One region of the Bartonella machadoae genome, then DNA from elsewhere that is predicted to be linked to it. Evidence: predicted binding sites of a transcription regulator. Region 1 holds the regulator's gene; the other holds the start of a gene.
What was found. Region 1 encodes HrcA, which represses chaperone genes, less so after heat shock. Its sites were predicted from a motif close to GTTAGCACTCNCNNNNNGNGAGTGCTAAC; they were not measured.
Positions count from the first base shown of each region.

Region 2: a site for HrcA is predicted at 2,119-2,147, ahead of groES (co-chaperone GroES). Genes of this name have one in related genera too.

Region 1 covers NZ_CP087114.1:2,621,427-2,632,468, reverse strand. The annotation lists gene thpR (RNA 2',3'-cyclic phosphodiesterase) at 99-638, shown strand; gene grpE (nucleotide exchange factor GrpE) at 760-1,422, opposite strand; gene hrcA (heat-inducible transcriptional repressor HrcA) at 1,549-2,619, opposite strand; gene rdgB (RdgB/HAM1 family non-canonical purine NTP pyrophosphatase) at 2,933-3,580, shown strand; gene hemW (radical SAM family heme chaperone HemW) at 3,577-4,776, shown strand; gene dapE (succinyl-diaminopimelate desuccinylase) at 4,866-6,047, opposite strand; gene LNM86_RS12375 (M48 family metallopeptidase) at 6,253-7,020, opposite strand; gene LNM86_RS12370 (alpha/beta hydrolase) at 7,038-7,829, opposite strand; gene LNM86_RS12365 (alpha/beta hydrolase) at 8,004-8,795, opposite strand; gene infC (translation initiation factor IF-3) at 8,987-9,505, shown strand; gene LNM86_RS12355 (ABC transporter ATP-binding protein) at 9,723-11,042, shown strand, end outside.
Region 2 covers NZ_CP087114.1:1,965,117-1,969,811, reverse strand. The annotation lists gene LNM86_RS09310 (alpha-D-glucose phosphate-specific phosphoglucomutase) at 1-297, shown strand, start outside; gene fumC (class II fumarate hydratase) at 583-1,971, opposite strand; gene groES (co-chaperone GroES) at 2,205-2,501, shown strand; gene groL (chaperonin GroEL) at 2,559-4,202, shown strand; gene LNM86_RS09290 (hypothetical protein) at 4,396-4,683, shown strand.

The DNA of each region.
Region 1 (11,042 bases):
CATTCTTTCTCACCATAATTGTCTTATTTGAATGATATATTTGGTTTTCACAATCCGCCATTGTGCTTACTGTAACGTTTTTATTGTAAGGAGATACCATGCAACGTCTATTTAGTGCTCTTCAGATTCCTCAACAAACTACACAAGCACTCATCTCACTGCAAAATGGCTTACCGAATGCGCAGTGGATTAATCCACAAAACTTTCATATTACTTTATCTTTTTTTGGCGAAATTGAGAGCTCCGTAGCAGATGCGCTGATTTGTGCCTTTGATACAATAAAACTCCCTCCTTTTGTGCTACAACCAAGGGGATTTGAAGTTTTTGGTTCAGAAAACGCTCCCCATTCTCTCGTTGTTCGTATTGAACCTTGTAAAACTCTCAATCTTCTACACGAAAAAATGCAATCTATTCGAAACAGCTTGCACTTAACACCGGATGAAAAACAATTTACTCCACATATCACTCTTGCACGATTGCTTGCTATTAAACCTGAAGATCTTCCTCCTTATCTGTCATCTCGAGGTGATTTTTCATTTCCTTCTTTTGAAGTTGATTCTTTTGTTTTATTGTTCTCGCCATCTCCCTCAAGCAATGTCCCGTATATTGTGGAAAAAAGATGGGCACTACAAGGATAAAAGGGTGTTTCAAACACCCTTTCTCGTTCTCGGTTATCAATATCTAATTTATAAATTGCTTAATGAATACGGATTGATAATGCCTATGCTTCTGTATCAATAATGTTATTATTTATAGAATTTAGGCCGAATCAGCTTCAACAGGAGCTTCTTTTGTTCCTCTTTTGGCTACACCTACTATAGCAGGACGTAAAACACGTTCACCAATAATGTAACCGGCCTGAACAACTTGCTGAACAGTGTTATCGGGAACATCAGAGTTAGGAATCTCAAACATCGCTTGATGAAAGTGAGGATCAAATTTTTGCCCCTCTGGATGAATTTTTTGCACCCCGTGACGTTCTAATGCTGCTATCATTGCACGCTCAGTCATTTCCACACCTTCAGCTAATGTTTTCAAACCAGCGTCATTCTCTTTTGCCCCTTCTGGAATAGCCTCTAAAGCCCGATTGAGGTTATCAGAAACAGAGAGCATGTCACGTGCAAAACTCGCAATTGAATACGCCTTTGCATCCGCAACATCACGCGCGGTACGACGCCGAAGATTTTCCATATCAGCAGCAAGACGTAAAAGTTGATCTTTCAACGCTTTGTTTTCATCCTGCAAAGCAACCAAGGGGTCGATAAATTCATCTTTTTCTTCTTCAACCTCTGCACGAGATTCCGCTTCACGCGTTTTTAAAAATTCATCAGCTGCTTGTTTAAGCGCAGCACAATCCGTTGGATTCTTCAAATCGCAATTTTCAAATGAAGCGTCAGTAAATTTGTTTTTTTCATCAGACATAGAAATTCCATTCCTTCATAAGATTTATTATTCTCGATATCGAAATTTTGCAGACAAAAATCAAGAGGCATTTACGCATCTTAAAGAGAATAAGCGTTTATAGCACAAATATTCCACCTAATCGTTTTAACGCAACAGTTGCGATACAAGTTGAGCCGTATAATCAACCATAGGTACAATCCTCGCATAATTAAGTCGTGTGGGTCCAATAACCCCTAAAGCACCAATGACTCTTTGTTTTGAATCGCGATAAGGTGCTACCACTAAAGAAGAACCAGAAAGCGAAAATAACTTATTTTCTGAACCTATAAAAATACGAACCCCCGAACCTTCATCCGTTAAATCGAGAAGTTGCGCCATACTTTCACGCGTTTCAAGATCATCAAACAGATGTCTTAACCGCTCTAAATCTTCTTCTGCTTTCACATCTTCAAGCAAATTACTACGCCCACGAACAATAAGATGTATTTTATGATCGGCATCTTCTCCCCCCCAAACAGCTAATCCCGTTTCAACAAGATGATGAGATAAATGATCGAGCGCAGCACGTGTTTCTGAGCATAAACGTGCAATTTCTTCTTTTGCCTCACTCAATGTGAGTCCCTGAATATGGGCATTAAGAAAATTCGTTGCTTCTGTCAATTGCGCATGCGTAACCCCTTCTGGTAAATGCACAATACGATTTTCAACCTCACCTTGTTGTGTCACTAAAACAGCAAGAGCATGCTCTCTATCAAGGCGCACAAACTCAATATGCTTTAACGTCCCTTCTTGTTTTGTGGCTAAAACAAGCCCTGCTCCACGGGAAAGATCTGAAAGAACACGACTTGCTTGGATAAGAAAATGTTCAACTGACTGCGCATGACCAGCCTCTTTGACTTGCATTTCAATACTTTCCCGCTCCTCATTTGGCAAATCACCCGCTTCCATGAATACATCAACAAAAAATCGTAATCCTGATTGTGTTGGCATTCGTCCCGCAGAGACATGAGGTGCATAAATCAAACCAAGATGTTCAAGATCACTCATCACATTGCGAATTGTCGCAGGAGATAAAGTCTGTCGTAAAAGCCGCGAAAGATTTCGTGATCCTACAGGTTCACCATCATTAAGATAGGCTTCCACAATATGGCGAAAAATATCACGCGAACGTTCATCAAGATATTTTAGTTCATCGTCAATAGGTTTGTGTTTCATTACAATTGTTTCACTACTTTAAAAACACTTCTCTCTTATATAAACTTTGCCAAGGGTTGGTCAAATAATCTAAAGTAGTACAAAAACATATTATAATTTTATTATAAAAAAATGCTATCATAAAACAAAGGAGCATACTATTTAATCATTGGTCTCATCAAATACGAAAATTTTTCATCTCAATGGAATATCAATGATATATATAAAATCATATCGTATAAAATCCAGCAAGATGTATCTATACTGAGTATTTAAGCTCATTTTAGGTTTTTAACATCAAAGAACTCCCTTCTATCTTTGGAGAAAAATGTCTATGAGAAGCATAGCAACCGAAAAACTTGTCATTGCAACACATAACATCGGCAAATTGCACGAAATTACGGCTTTGCTTACTCCTTTTGGTTTAACGATACAATCCGCAAAGGAGCTCGGATTGCCAGAACCAAAAGAAACAGGAACAACATTTGAAGAAAATGCCTATATCAAAGCCTTTGCAGCAGCAAAAAAGACAGGACTTCCTGCTCTTTCTGATGATTCGGGCTTGGAAGTAGATGCATTGGACGGCGCACCGGGTGTTTATACAGCTGACCTTGCTCTTCAACCCGATGGTACACGTAATTTTGCAAAAGCTATGCAAAAAATAGAAGATGAACTGCAAAAAATTGGAGCGCTTAAAAAAAGCCAACGGAAATGCCGATTTATATCGGTCATTTGTATCGCATGGCCTAATGGCTATGCAGACTATTTCCAAGGCAGCGTTGAAGGAACATTTATTTGGCCCCCACGTGGAGATAAAGGTTTTGGTTTCGACCCCATTTTTTTACCAGATGGATATGAAAAGACCTTTGGTGAAATGTCAACGGAGCAAAAACACGGTTGGAAACTCAATGATAAAACACCTCTCTCGCATCGTGCACGTGCTTTCAAGCTTTTAGCAGAAAACCTTTTGACAGTCTCATGAATGAATTTTTTGGCATTTATATTCATTGGCCCTTTTGCGCAACAAAATGTCCTTATTGTGATTTTAATTCACATGTGCGGATTCATGGCGTTGATCAACCACGTTTTGTAACCGCCTTTGAACGCGAAATAGAAACGCAATATCATAAAATAGGTCCACGGCGTATTACCAGTATTTTTATTGGTGGAGGAACGCCTTCTCTTATGATGCCTCAAACTGTTGATGCCTTATTGCAAGCACTTGCAAAAAAGTGGACAATCGATGATAAAGTTGAAATTACACTGGAAGCTAATCCATCAAGTGTGGAAGCAGAACGCTTTCGCGGGTATCGCGCAGCAGGTGTTAACCGCTTGTCTCTAGGGGTTCAAGCGCTCAATGATAAAGCATTGCGAAAACTTGGCCGTCTTCATGATGTGAAACAGGCTCTTCACGCTATTGCTTTGGCACGCGAAATCTTTCCACGTTTATCCTTTGATCTCATTTATGCCCGCCCTGAACAAACGTTAGAGCAATGGAAATCTGAACTGTTTCAAGCGCTTGATTTGGCAGCAGATCATCTTTCTCTCTACCAACTCACAATCGAAGATGGAACCGCTTTTAAACGGCTTCATGCCGCAGGAAGACTTATCCTTCCCACTTCAGAACTTGCAGCAGACCTCTACCATCTTACTCAAGAAATTACTGCGACACACGGACTGCTAGCCTATGAAATCTCAAATCATGCAATCCCGGGTGCCGAATCGGCACACAATCTTCTCTATTGGCGTTATCATGAATATGCAGGCTTTGGTCCAGGAGCTCATGGGCGTTTTATTGAACATACCCCGAATCACTCCCCTCCCTCTTCAAAAGCATCTATCTCTCAAGTTGAAAACTGTAAACGTTATGTCACAATAAATGAAAAACACCCTGAAAGTTGGCTCGAATTGGTAGAAACAACAGGGCATGGCTGTATTGAAACAGAACAATTAACCCCATTACAACAAGCAAATGAAATGCTCCTCATGGGACTGCGTCTTTGCGAAGGCTTGGACCTTCCACGTTATGAAACCTTAAACCCAAAGAGCTTACCAATGGAAAAGCTTATCGATTTACAACAACAAGGACTTATAGAAATATCCGGAAACCAGCGCTTAAAAGCAACAAGCAAAGGACGTATTCTTCTTGACCACATCATTAGCCAATTAGCAAACTAAAATCTCTATGATGTTATCTGCCATTACATCTACTTCATTGCATAATCTTTATGGTTTTCAATTTGAGAGGCAGATTCTTTAAAAGGTAATCACTTTGTCTGCGCAAAAAAATCAATAATGAAACGTTCATAAATAGAAGTGAGGGTTTCCAATGCCTCAAGAGTTACACACTCATCCACCATATGCATTGTTTGCCCCGGTAGACCGAATTCAACCACTGGGCAATAATCCTTAATAAATCGCGCATCGGAAGTTCCCCCCGAAGTTGAACATTCTGGTATAGTTCCGGTTATATCTTTAATAGCATTTGATAAAGTTGTAACGAGTTGATCATTGTTGGTCAAAAAAACATCTCCCAAACTTGGAATCCATTCAAGCTGATAGTAGGGGTATTGATTCTTGTTGTTGTTTGACTCTACTGAAGCAAGACGTTTTTCAATCTCTGTCTTGAGCGTTTCTTTTGTCCAGAGATCGTTGTAACGTATATTAAAACGAACCGTTGTTTGTGCTGGAATAACATTTGCTACACAATTACCCGTATCAATCGTTGTCAATTCCAAATTACTTGGTTGAAAATTTTCTGTCCCTTGATCCAAAGCCGTTTGTATTAATGCTTGAATAAGCCTACTTGCTAAAGGCAATGGATTAGCTGCCCGTTCAGGAAATGCCACATGACCTTGGCGACCTTTCACTGTAATGATACCAGAAATTGACCCTCGGCGACCAATCTTTATGATATCACCAATAAATTTTACGCTTGTCGGTTCTCCCACAAGTGCCGCAGTCCATTTTTCACCTTTTTGTTCTGCCCATTTGAGAAGTTTAACCGTACCGTTAATGGCAGGACCTTCTTCATCACCCGTAATCAGAAGACTTACTGTCCCTTTAAGAGGCTGTTTTTCAACAACTCGCGCCAACGCCGCAACAAAACAAGCAATCCCGCCCTTCATATCAACAGCGCCTCGCCCGTATAATTTCCCTTGATCTACGACAGCTTCAAAAGGAGGATACGTCCAATTTTCCAACGCACCTGGTGGCACAACATCCGTATGACCAGCAAACATCAGATGCGGACCACTCTCCCCCATTTTCGCATAAAGATTTTCCACATCTTCGGTATTTTTATCCGCAAAAATAGGACGTTCGACACAAAATCCTATCTCTTTTAAAAATCGCTCCAAAGTTGATAAGACGCCCGCCTCATGAGGTGTAACCGAAGGGCAACGAATAAGTGCCTGTAAGAGCTGAAGGGGATCTGTAAGAACAGGCATAAGCGCTTTTCCAATCTGAATTTTAAAATTATCCAAGATTATTAAGCTGAATTATCCAAAAGATAAAGAAAAAACATTGAAGACACTCAACAAACCAAGTAGGGGAAGACAATCGTGCTGAGCGCTTCAATGAATTCCTCATCATACGATGAAGCACCTACATAATGGAAAGCGCAATAAAAAGTTCCATCAAAGAGTGTTCTCTTCAAAACTCCTCCACATTTTCAAATCCATCCAACCTATGCGAATGAAAATTAATCGCTTGAAGCATACGACCATTTTCCTTCAACCAAGTGCGATGTTTTTGACTTTCTGGACAAAGCTTTTCACAAAGAGCCCAAAATTTTGGTCCGTGATTCATTTCAACAAGATGGGCAACCTCATGTGCGACAACATATTCAACAATTTCTTTTGGTGCCATAATAAGGCGCCAAGAAAAAGAAAGACGCTTGTCTATTGAACAAGATCCCCAACGGCTTTTCGTATCTTTATAGCTAATGGACTTTACTTTACGCTCTACTTTCTGTGCATAATATGCAACCAATGGCGTTATAGTAAGAGCAGCCTGTTTTTTTAAAATATCCGCAATACGCCTTGGCAAATATTCTAATTGACCATAAACAATAATTTGCGGTTCTTGTCCTACATCCCCGGCAATGATTTCCGTCACCCCACGCCCTGTCTTATGCCTTATCGTATGTGAAACCCCTAATAAAGGAACTGTAGCACCCTCTTTGAGATAAGAATTTTCATGAGAAATTTTTACACAAGTAAGACGCGCTTCAATCCAAGATCGGTGTTTTTCAATAAAACTTTGAACTGAACAACGACTTATCGCTGGTGGTGTTATGACACAAATCTTCTGCCCGCTCGCCTCAACGCGCAATGTAAGGCGACGCGCGCCCCTATGTTCACGTATCTGTAGAGGCACAACGCGACCAGAGAAAATAAAATGCTGTTCAGAAATGGTCATATATTATATCTTCATCATCAATGAATTTGATCCTCTCTATTAATTCGGTCTATCAATGACCTCAACACCATTTCAAGACAATCCGCATCTTGCGGACGCGAAAAACGATGATCTGCATCACGAACAAGTGTCAATGTCACATCATGTAAAGGCAAATGATTCAGTAGATTCAATGTATGTTGATAGGGTATCTCAACATCTTCCATCCCTTGTAAGATATGGATTGGGCATCCAACATCAATGCATCCCTTCATGACACAATTGTCTCGTCCATCTTCAATAAATACTTTTGTAAAGGGAACCGGTTCTGTATAACTAATTTCTGATCGTTCAATATGCTCTGTTTCTTCTAAAATTTTCCACTTTTTGCGACCCAACCCTGATTCTATCAGTGTTTTTGTAAAATCAGGAGCTGGCGCAATCAAAACCATGCCAGCAAGCCTCTTATTTTTTTGTGCGAGCATCATAGCAAGCTTTAAAGCAATCCATCCCCCCATAGAGGTACCAATCAAAATTTGTGGCCCCTCACAATAAGCTTCAAAAACTGCTAAACTTTCCTGAACCCAACGTGAAATGGTTCCTTGAAAAAAATCACCCCCTGATTCTCCATGCCCAGAATAATCAAAACGTAAGCAGGACAAATCGTTCTTCTGAGCAAAACGATCAACAAACATCACCTTATCTCCTGACATGTCCGATAGATAGCCATGAAGACAAAACAAACCTAGAGAGCTACTGCCTTTGCGGTGGCGTACGGCAAGAGCTGTATCTTTAAACGAAAAAAATTGGCAAGGAATATCATTATTCATCATTCTTTATTCTTTTTCTCTATAAAACACTTTTACTTATAAAAGAAAAATCTCCACTTCCAAACTAAACCTTAAAGTCATAAATCAAATATGAAAGAGGCACAACGCGACCAAAGAAAATAAAATGCTGTTCAGAAATGGTCATATATTATATCTTCATCAATATCTTTATCATCAATGAATTTGATCCTCTCCATTAATTCGGTCAATCAATGATCTCAATACCGTTTCAAGGCAGTCCAAATCTTGCGGACGCGAAAAGCGATGATCTGCATCACGAACGAGTGTTAATGTCACATCATGTAAAGGTAAATGATTCAATAAAGTCAATGTATGTTGATAGGGTATATCCTCATCTTCCATCCCTTGTAAGATATGGATTGGGCATCCAACATCTATACATCCCTTCATGACACAGTTGTCTCGTCCATCTTCAATGAGCGCTTTTGTAAAGGGCATCGGCTCTGCATCACCAACTGCTGGTCGCTCGATATACCCCTTTTCTTCTAAAATTCTCCATTCCTCTGGACCTAACGCTGGTTCTACCAATGTTTGCGTAAAATCAGGAGCCGGTGCAATCAATACCATACCGGCAAGCCTTTTGTTTTTCTGCGCTAGCATCATTGCAAGCTTTAGAGCTATCCACCCCCCCATAGAGGAACCAATCAAAATTTGTGGTCCTTCACAATAGGTTTCAAAAATCGCTAAACTCTCTTTAACCCAACGTGAAATCGTTCCTTGAAAAAAATCACCCCCAGACTCTCCATGACCAGAGTAATCAAAACGTAAACAAGACAGATCATTCTTCTGAGCAAAATGATCAACCAACATCGCCTTGTTTCCTAACATATCAGATTGATAGCCAGAAAGCCAAACCAAACCAGGAGAGCCACACCCTTTACGATAGCGTACCGCAAGAGCAGTGTCTTCAAATGAAAAAAATTGGCAAGGAATATTTTCATCCATTATTCTTTTCCTCTATAAAATACTTTTACTCATAAAAGAAAAATTTTGACTTCCAAATTAGACCTTAAAGTCATAAATCAAATATGAAAAAAGCACGAATTCTAGTTGTCTTTCTGTGTATAATTGTATATTAAATTACGTGTTAGATAAATCAAAATTAAGGAGCATAAACCATTCGTAGACCATTTAAAATGACACCTACCCAGAAAGATGGGCCACGTTCAAATCAAGATATTAGAGTTCCTCGCGTCCAGCTTATCAATGATGAGGGACAACATCAGGGTATTGTTGCAATACAAGAAGCACTTGCTATGGCTGCAGAAGCAGGGCTTGATTTGGTTGAAATCGTACCAAATGCCGAACCGCCCGTGTGTAAAATTATCGATTTGGGAAAACTAAAATATCAGACCCAAAAAAAAGCAGCTGAAACACGTAAAAAACAAAAAGTCATCGAAATCAAAGAGATTAAGATGCGTCCAAATGTCGATGTCCATGATTATGGCGTTAAACTCAAAGCTATTCACCGCTTTATTGGTAATGGCGATAAAGTGAAGATTACTTTGCGTTTTCGTGGCCGTGAAATGGCGCACCAAGATCTTGGATTAAAGCTTCTTCAACGTGTTAAAGAAGATACAAGTGAAATCGCCAAAATCGAATCTGAACCAAAACTCGAAGGTCGTCAAATGATGATGGTAATAGCAGCAAAATAATTTTTATGGCAATTATGTAGAGAATACAAATTATTTAGAGTTGGTGTGTAGGGTATGATTTAAAAGCATCACAAAGTGGTGGTGCTTTTGAATAACTGGTTGATATGTATCAGAATCTTTATTGAATAAACGGCTTTTTTTATATTAAAGACTAAATCTCTTTGAATGAGAGTGCTTCAATCTTGCATAAAAGAACAATAAAATATAGAAGCGCTTCATGATCAAAAAACAAATTTCTACTTTTGATAAACATCTTATCATTCGACTTTTGCGGGAAAATTTTTATAAGCATGCGCGTTGGTATAGTGCAGCGATTTTTTCGATGATCATTATTTCTGCTACAACTGCGGCTAGCGCATGGATTATGCGTGATGTTGTCAACTCTATTATTGATGCGCAAAATTTTGCTCTGATTGTTTTAATTTCTAGTATCATTGCTTTCATTTTTATTCTCAAAGGAATGGCGACTTTTGCTCAAACTTACTTCTTGAGTAAAGCAGGTAACAGCATCGTTGCTGAACAACAGCGTAAAATTTATGCACGTCTTATGGAACAGGGCGTCTCTTTTTATCACAACAACACTTCATCTGACCTGCTTGTCCGTGTAACCCACAATGCGACGGCCATACGTAATATCATTGATACAATTATCACAACTTTTGTGCGTGATTTGCTTTCCGTTAGTGGCCTGTTGCTTGTCATGTTGATTCAAAATTTTACGTTGATTGCCATTACCTTAATAGTGGGACCACTAGCTTTTTTCGGAGTCCGCATGGCTTTAAAACATGTTCGTAGTCTTGTGGAAAAAGAACTTCTGTCAATTGGTGAAATTATCAAGATTGTACAAGAAAGTTCTATTGGTATTCGAGTCATTAAGGCTTTTTCATTAGAAGAACTCATGAAAAAACGTATGGAAAAAGCCATTTGTAATGTTGAAAAACAAGCAAATACTATTGCAACGCTTCAAGCCATTACAAATCCGATTATGGAAACACTCGCTGGTGTTGCTATTGCCGGTATTATCTGTTTTTCCGGGTATCTTGCTACCCAACGTACAGGTGTTCAAGGGGAATTCATGTCCTTTATTGTCGCCTTGCTTCTTGCTTACGAACCAGCAAAAAGGCTGGCAAATGTACGTGTTAAAATTGAAGCAGGCTTGGTTAATATCCGTACAATGTACGAAATACTCGATCATCCTCTCACGATTATAGAACATGAAACAGCTAAAGATCTGGATAAAAAACAAGGAGGCATCCGTTTTGAAAATGTTTCTTTTGCATATTCAGATAATAAAACAGTGTTGAAAGACATCAATCTAGAAATAGAACCTGGAAAAATGACCGCATTGGTAGGACCTTCCGGAACAGGAAAATCAACCCTTATTAATTTAATTATGCGCCTTTATGACCCGACACAAGGACGCATATTGATCAATGATCAAGACATCCGCTATGCGACTTTCCGTTCTCTTCGCAATTTAATAGCTTATGTAGGACAGGATACGTTTCTCTTTCAAGGAAGCATTAAATATAATATT
Region 2 (4,695 bases), 660 kb from region 1:
GGACTCTTCGTTGAAAAAGCAGATGATTTTACCTATCATGATCCCATTGATCACAGTGTGAATAGCAAGCAAGGTCTGCGTATTTTTTTCAAAAATGGTGCACGGTTGGTGGTGCGTTTATCGGGAACGGGAACCGTAGGGGCGACTTTGCGGCTTTATTTTGAGCAGTATGAAGCTGATCCACGTAAACATTTTCAAGATCCACAAAAAGTTGTCCAGCCTTTACAACAGGCTGCGTTGAAATTGTTGAATGTAAAACAACAGTTAGGGCGTGAAAAGCCTGATATTATTACATAAAGCGATGGGTTAGGGAAAAATTTTTCTCTCTTGTTGTGTGGTGCGTTTGTTGTATGGCAAGCCTTGCGAGGATTCCAGTTATTATCATTCTCGTATGATACGCGTTTTGTGGTTGTCGTGGGTAGAGTTGTATGCATTTTTATGCACAAAATTTTTTGTGCTCTTTGCAAGAAGCGATTTTGAAATGATAGAAAAAACATCGAACCGCAGAGGGTTCGATGTTTTCATCAAGTAAAATTTGTTGTTCTCCATTTATTGTTTGTTGTGTAGATTTATTGTGCGCGCTTATTGCGGATGAATCATCTTTTTAGGATCAACAAGCCGGTCATAAGTCTCTCCAGAAATGCCTGCTTTTATTGCTTCAGCACGCAAAGTTGTATCATTCTTATGGGCGGCTTTGGCAATTTCAGCAGCCTTCTCATAGCCAATTTCTGGGGCAAGAGCGGTCACCAGCATTAATGAGCGTTCCATGAGAGAATGAATATGGATTCGATTGGCGCGTAAGCCTTGGATGCAATGCAGGTCAAAAGAGCGTATGCAATCACCAAGAAGTGTGATCGACTGTAAAACATTATAGCCAATAACAGGTTTATAAACATTGAGTTCAAAATGGCCCTGACTTGCGGCAAATGTTACACTGGTATGATTGCCAAAGACTTGGCAAGCAACCATCGTCATTGCTTCACACTGTGTGGGGTTAACCTTGCCCGGCATGATAGAGGAGCCTGGTTCATTTTCTGGCAAGTTGAGTTCTCCCAATCCTGAACGGGGACCTGAACCCAAGAAGCGAATATCATTGGCAATTTTGAATAGATCGGCTGCTAGGGCATTCAAACTACCATGGAAATGGGCAAGGGCTCCATGATGGGCGAGGGCTTCAAATTTGTTGTTGGCGGTCTTAAAAGTGATCCCTGTAAGAGTGCTGATTGTTTGCGCAAAAGCAACATCAAAACCTTTCGGTGCATTGAGCCCTGTTCCAACGGCTGTGCCTCCTTGGGCAAGCATTTGCACATCGTTTAGAGCTGTTTCAATACGTTGGCGGTTGGCTTCTAAGGCAGCACGATAGCCGGAAAATTCTTGGGCGAGAGTGAGGGGGGTGGCATCTTGGGTATGCGTTCGACCGATTTTAATGATATCGGCAAATTCTTCCTCCTTTTTCTTTAAAGTCATAATAAGGGCTTCAAGAATGGGAAACAAGTGTTGGCGTGTTTGCAATGTGGTGGCAATGTGAAGCGCTGTGGGAAAGGAATCGTTTGATGATTGACTCATATTGACATGGTCATTGGGGTGAACCGGTTTTTTGCTGCCTAATTTTCCTCCCAAGAGCATGCTGGCATGGTTGGCAATTACTTCATTGACATTCATATTGCTCTGTGTCCCAGAGCCCGTTTGCCAAACAGAAAGGGGGAAATGGGTGTCAAAGGCACCGGCAAGCACTTCATCAGCCGCAGCAATGATCGCTTTACCAATTTTTTCTGAAAGCTTGCCTTTTTCCATATTGACAACGGCTGCTGCTTTTTTAACAAGGCTTAAAGCATAGATGACGCTGAGAGGTTGTTTTTCACTGCCAATATTAAAATTATGCAGAGAACGTTCAGTTTGTGCGCCCCAATAACGATCTTGCCGGACCGCAATCGTTCCAAAGCTATCCGTTTCCTGACGTGTTTCAACCATGATAAGTTCCTTTTTGTTTGCAAGTTTAATACAAAGCTAGATAACGCAAAATAGAAAAGAGAAGCAAGTGTTTGAAGACTTTTTAGGGAAATTATTTTATGAACAATCCTTGACATTGAGATGCTGGGATTTTATATCTTAACTGCTGTTAGCACTCGTAAGTTGAGAGTGCTAGCAAGGACTTAAAATTAATTCAATTCTATCAATTATATTAAGTTTTAAGGATTTAAAATATGGCTAATATACAATTCCGCCCACTACACGATCGTGTTGTTGTTCGTCGGGTTGAATCTGAAAATAAAACCGCTGGTGGGATCATCATCCCTGATACGGCGAAGGAAAAACCTCAAGAAGGTGAAATTATTGCTGTTGGTAATGGCGCTCTTGATGACAACGGAAAGCGTGTGCCTCTCGAAGTGAAAGCAGGAGACCGTATCCTGTTTGGAAAATGGTCGGGCACCGAAGTAAAGATTAATGGGGAAGATCTCCTCATCATGAAAGAATCTGACATTATGGGAATTCTAGGTTAATTCAGAATCCCAATTTTTTGTTTTGTACTATTTGAGATAATTTCAAGGAGAAATTAAATGGCTGCTAAAGAAGTCAAATTTGGCCGTGAAGCGCGTGAGCGTCTGTTGCGCGGTGTTGATATCCTTGCTAACGCTGTTAAGGTGACCCTCGGCCCTAAAGGGCGCAATGTGGTGATCGATAAATCATTTGGTGCACCTCGCATCACAAAAGATGGTGTATCCGTTGCAAAGGAAATCGAACTAGAAGATAAGTTCGAAAATATGGGTGCGCAAATGTTGCGCGAAGTCGCTTCCAAAACCAATGATATCGCTGGGGATGGAACAACAACCGCAACTGTTTTGGGACAGGCTATCGTGCAAGAAGGTGTAAAAGCCGTTGCTGCTGGCATGAACCCAATGGATCTCAAGCGTGGAATTGATGCTGCTGTTGATGAAGTGGTGGCAAATCTCTTCAAAAAAGCGAAAAAAATCCAAACTTCAGCAGAAATTGCCCAAGTGGGAACAATTTCCGCTAATGGCGCGGCAGAAATCGGTAAGATGATTGCTGATGCTATGGAAAAAGTGGGCAATGAAGGCGTTATTACCGTGGAAGAAGCAAAGACTGCTGAAACGGAATTAGAAGTTGTGGAAGGTATGCAATTCGATCGTGGATATCTTTCCCCCTATTTTGTCACCAATGCTGAAAAAATGGTGGCTGATCTTGATGATCCTTACATCCTCATTCATGAGAAGAAATTGTCTAATCTTCAATCTCTCCTTCCTGTGCTTGAAGCTGTGGTTCAGTCTGGTAAGCCTCTTCTCATTATCGCGGAAGATGTTGAAGGTGAAGCTTTGGCAACGCTCGTTGTTAACAAGTTGCGCGGTGGTTTGAAAATTGCTGCTGTTAAAGCACCAGGATTTGGTGATCGTCGTAAAGCAATGCTTGAAGATATTGCCATCTTAACATCGGGTCAGGTTATTTCCGAAGATGTCGGCATTAAACTGGAAAATGTCACTTTGGATATGCTTGGACGTGCTAAGAAAGTCAATATTTCTAAAGAAAATACCACGATTATTGATGGTGCTGGACAAAAAGCTGAAATTAGTGCACGCGTTAATCAAATTAAAGCGCAGATTGAAGAAACCACTTCTGACTATGATCGTGAAAAATTGCAAGAAAGACTTGCTAAACTCGCTGGTGGTGTTGCCGTTATTCGTGTTGGCGGTGCAACAGAAGTTGAAGTGAAAGAAAAGAAAGACCGTGTTGATGATGCCTTGAATGCAACACGTGCTGCTGTGGAAGAAGGTATTGTTGCTGGTGGTGGAACTGCGTTGTTGCGTGCAGCAAATGCGCTCACCGTTAAAGGAAGCAATCCTGATCAAGAAGCTGGTATTCATATCGTTCGTCGTGCACTCCAAGCACCAGCACGTCAAATTGCAACCAATGCCGGTGAAGAAGCAGCCATTATTGTCGGCAAGGTATTGGAAAACAATGCAGACACCTACGGTTACAACACGGCAACTGGTGAATTTGGCGATTTGATTGCTTTGGGAATTGTTGATCCTGTGAAAGTTGTGCGTTCTGCTCTTCAGAATGCTGCTTCAATCGCAAGCCTTCTTATTACAACAGAAGCAATGGTTGCTGAAGTACCAAAGAAAGAAACCCCAATGCCTCCAATGCCTGGTGGTGGAATGGGCGGAATGGGCGGAATGGATTTCTAAGCTCTTTCGTCAAGATAAAAAGGACGGGTCCATTGGGCCCGTTTTTTTATTTCAGCGGGTCTTATTGTAGCAATGCATTATCAGTGAATTTGGTGATTTGATTGCTTTGGGAATTGTTACTCTGGTGAAGGTTGTGCGTTTGGCTCTTGCACATGCTGCTTCAATTGCGAGCCTTCTTATCACAACAGAAGCGATGGTTGCTGAAGTAGCAAAGAAAGAAACCCCATGGACTTTCATGCTTGGTGGTGAAATGGGCGGAATGAGTTTCGAACCTTGTTATCAAGGGAAACAAAAAATGAATGAAGAAAAAGCATTTTATAGGGGGGCTTTTTTATATGATTGTAATGTGTCCTTCTTATGCCAATGGGTTTTATCTTCATTGATGTATTTTTTTATGAGGTGTTTTGATGGTAATGTTTGCTTTGAGGATATTTTGTATTGCTCTTTGGTGAAAATTTCGCTCTTGTTTTTCGTTAGATGATTTTAATCACTA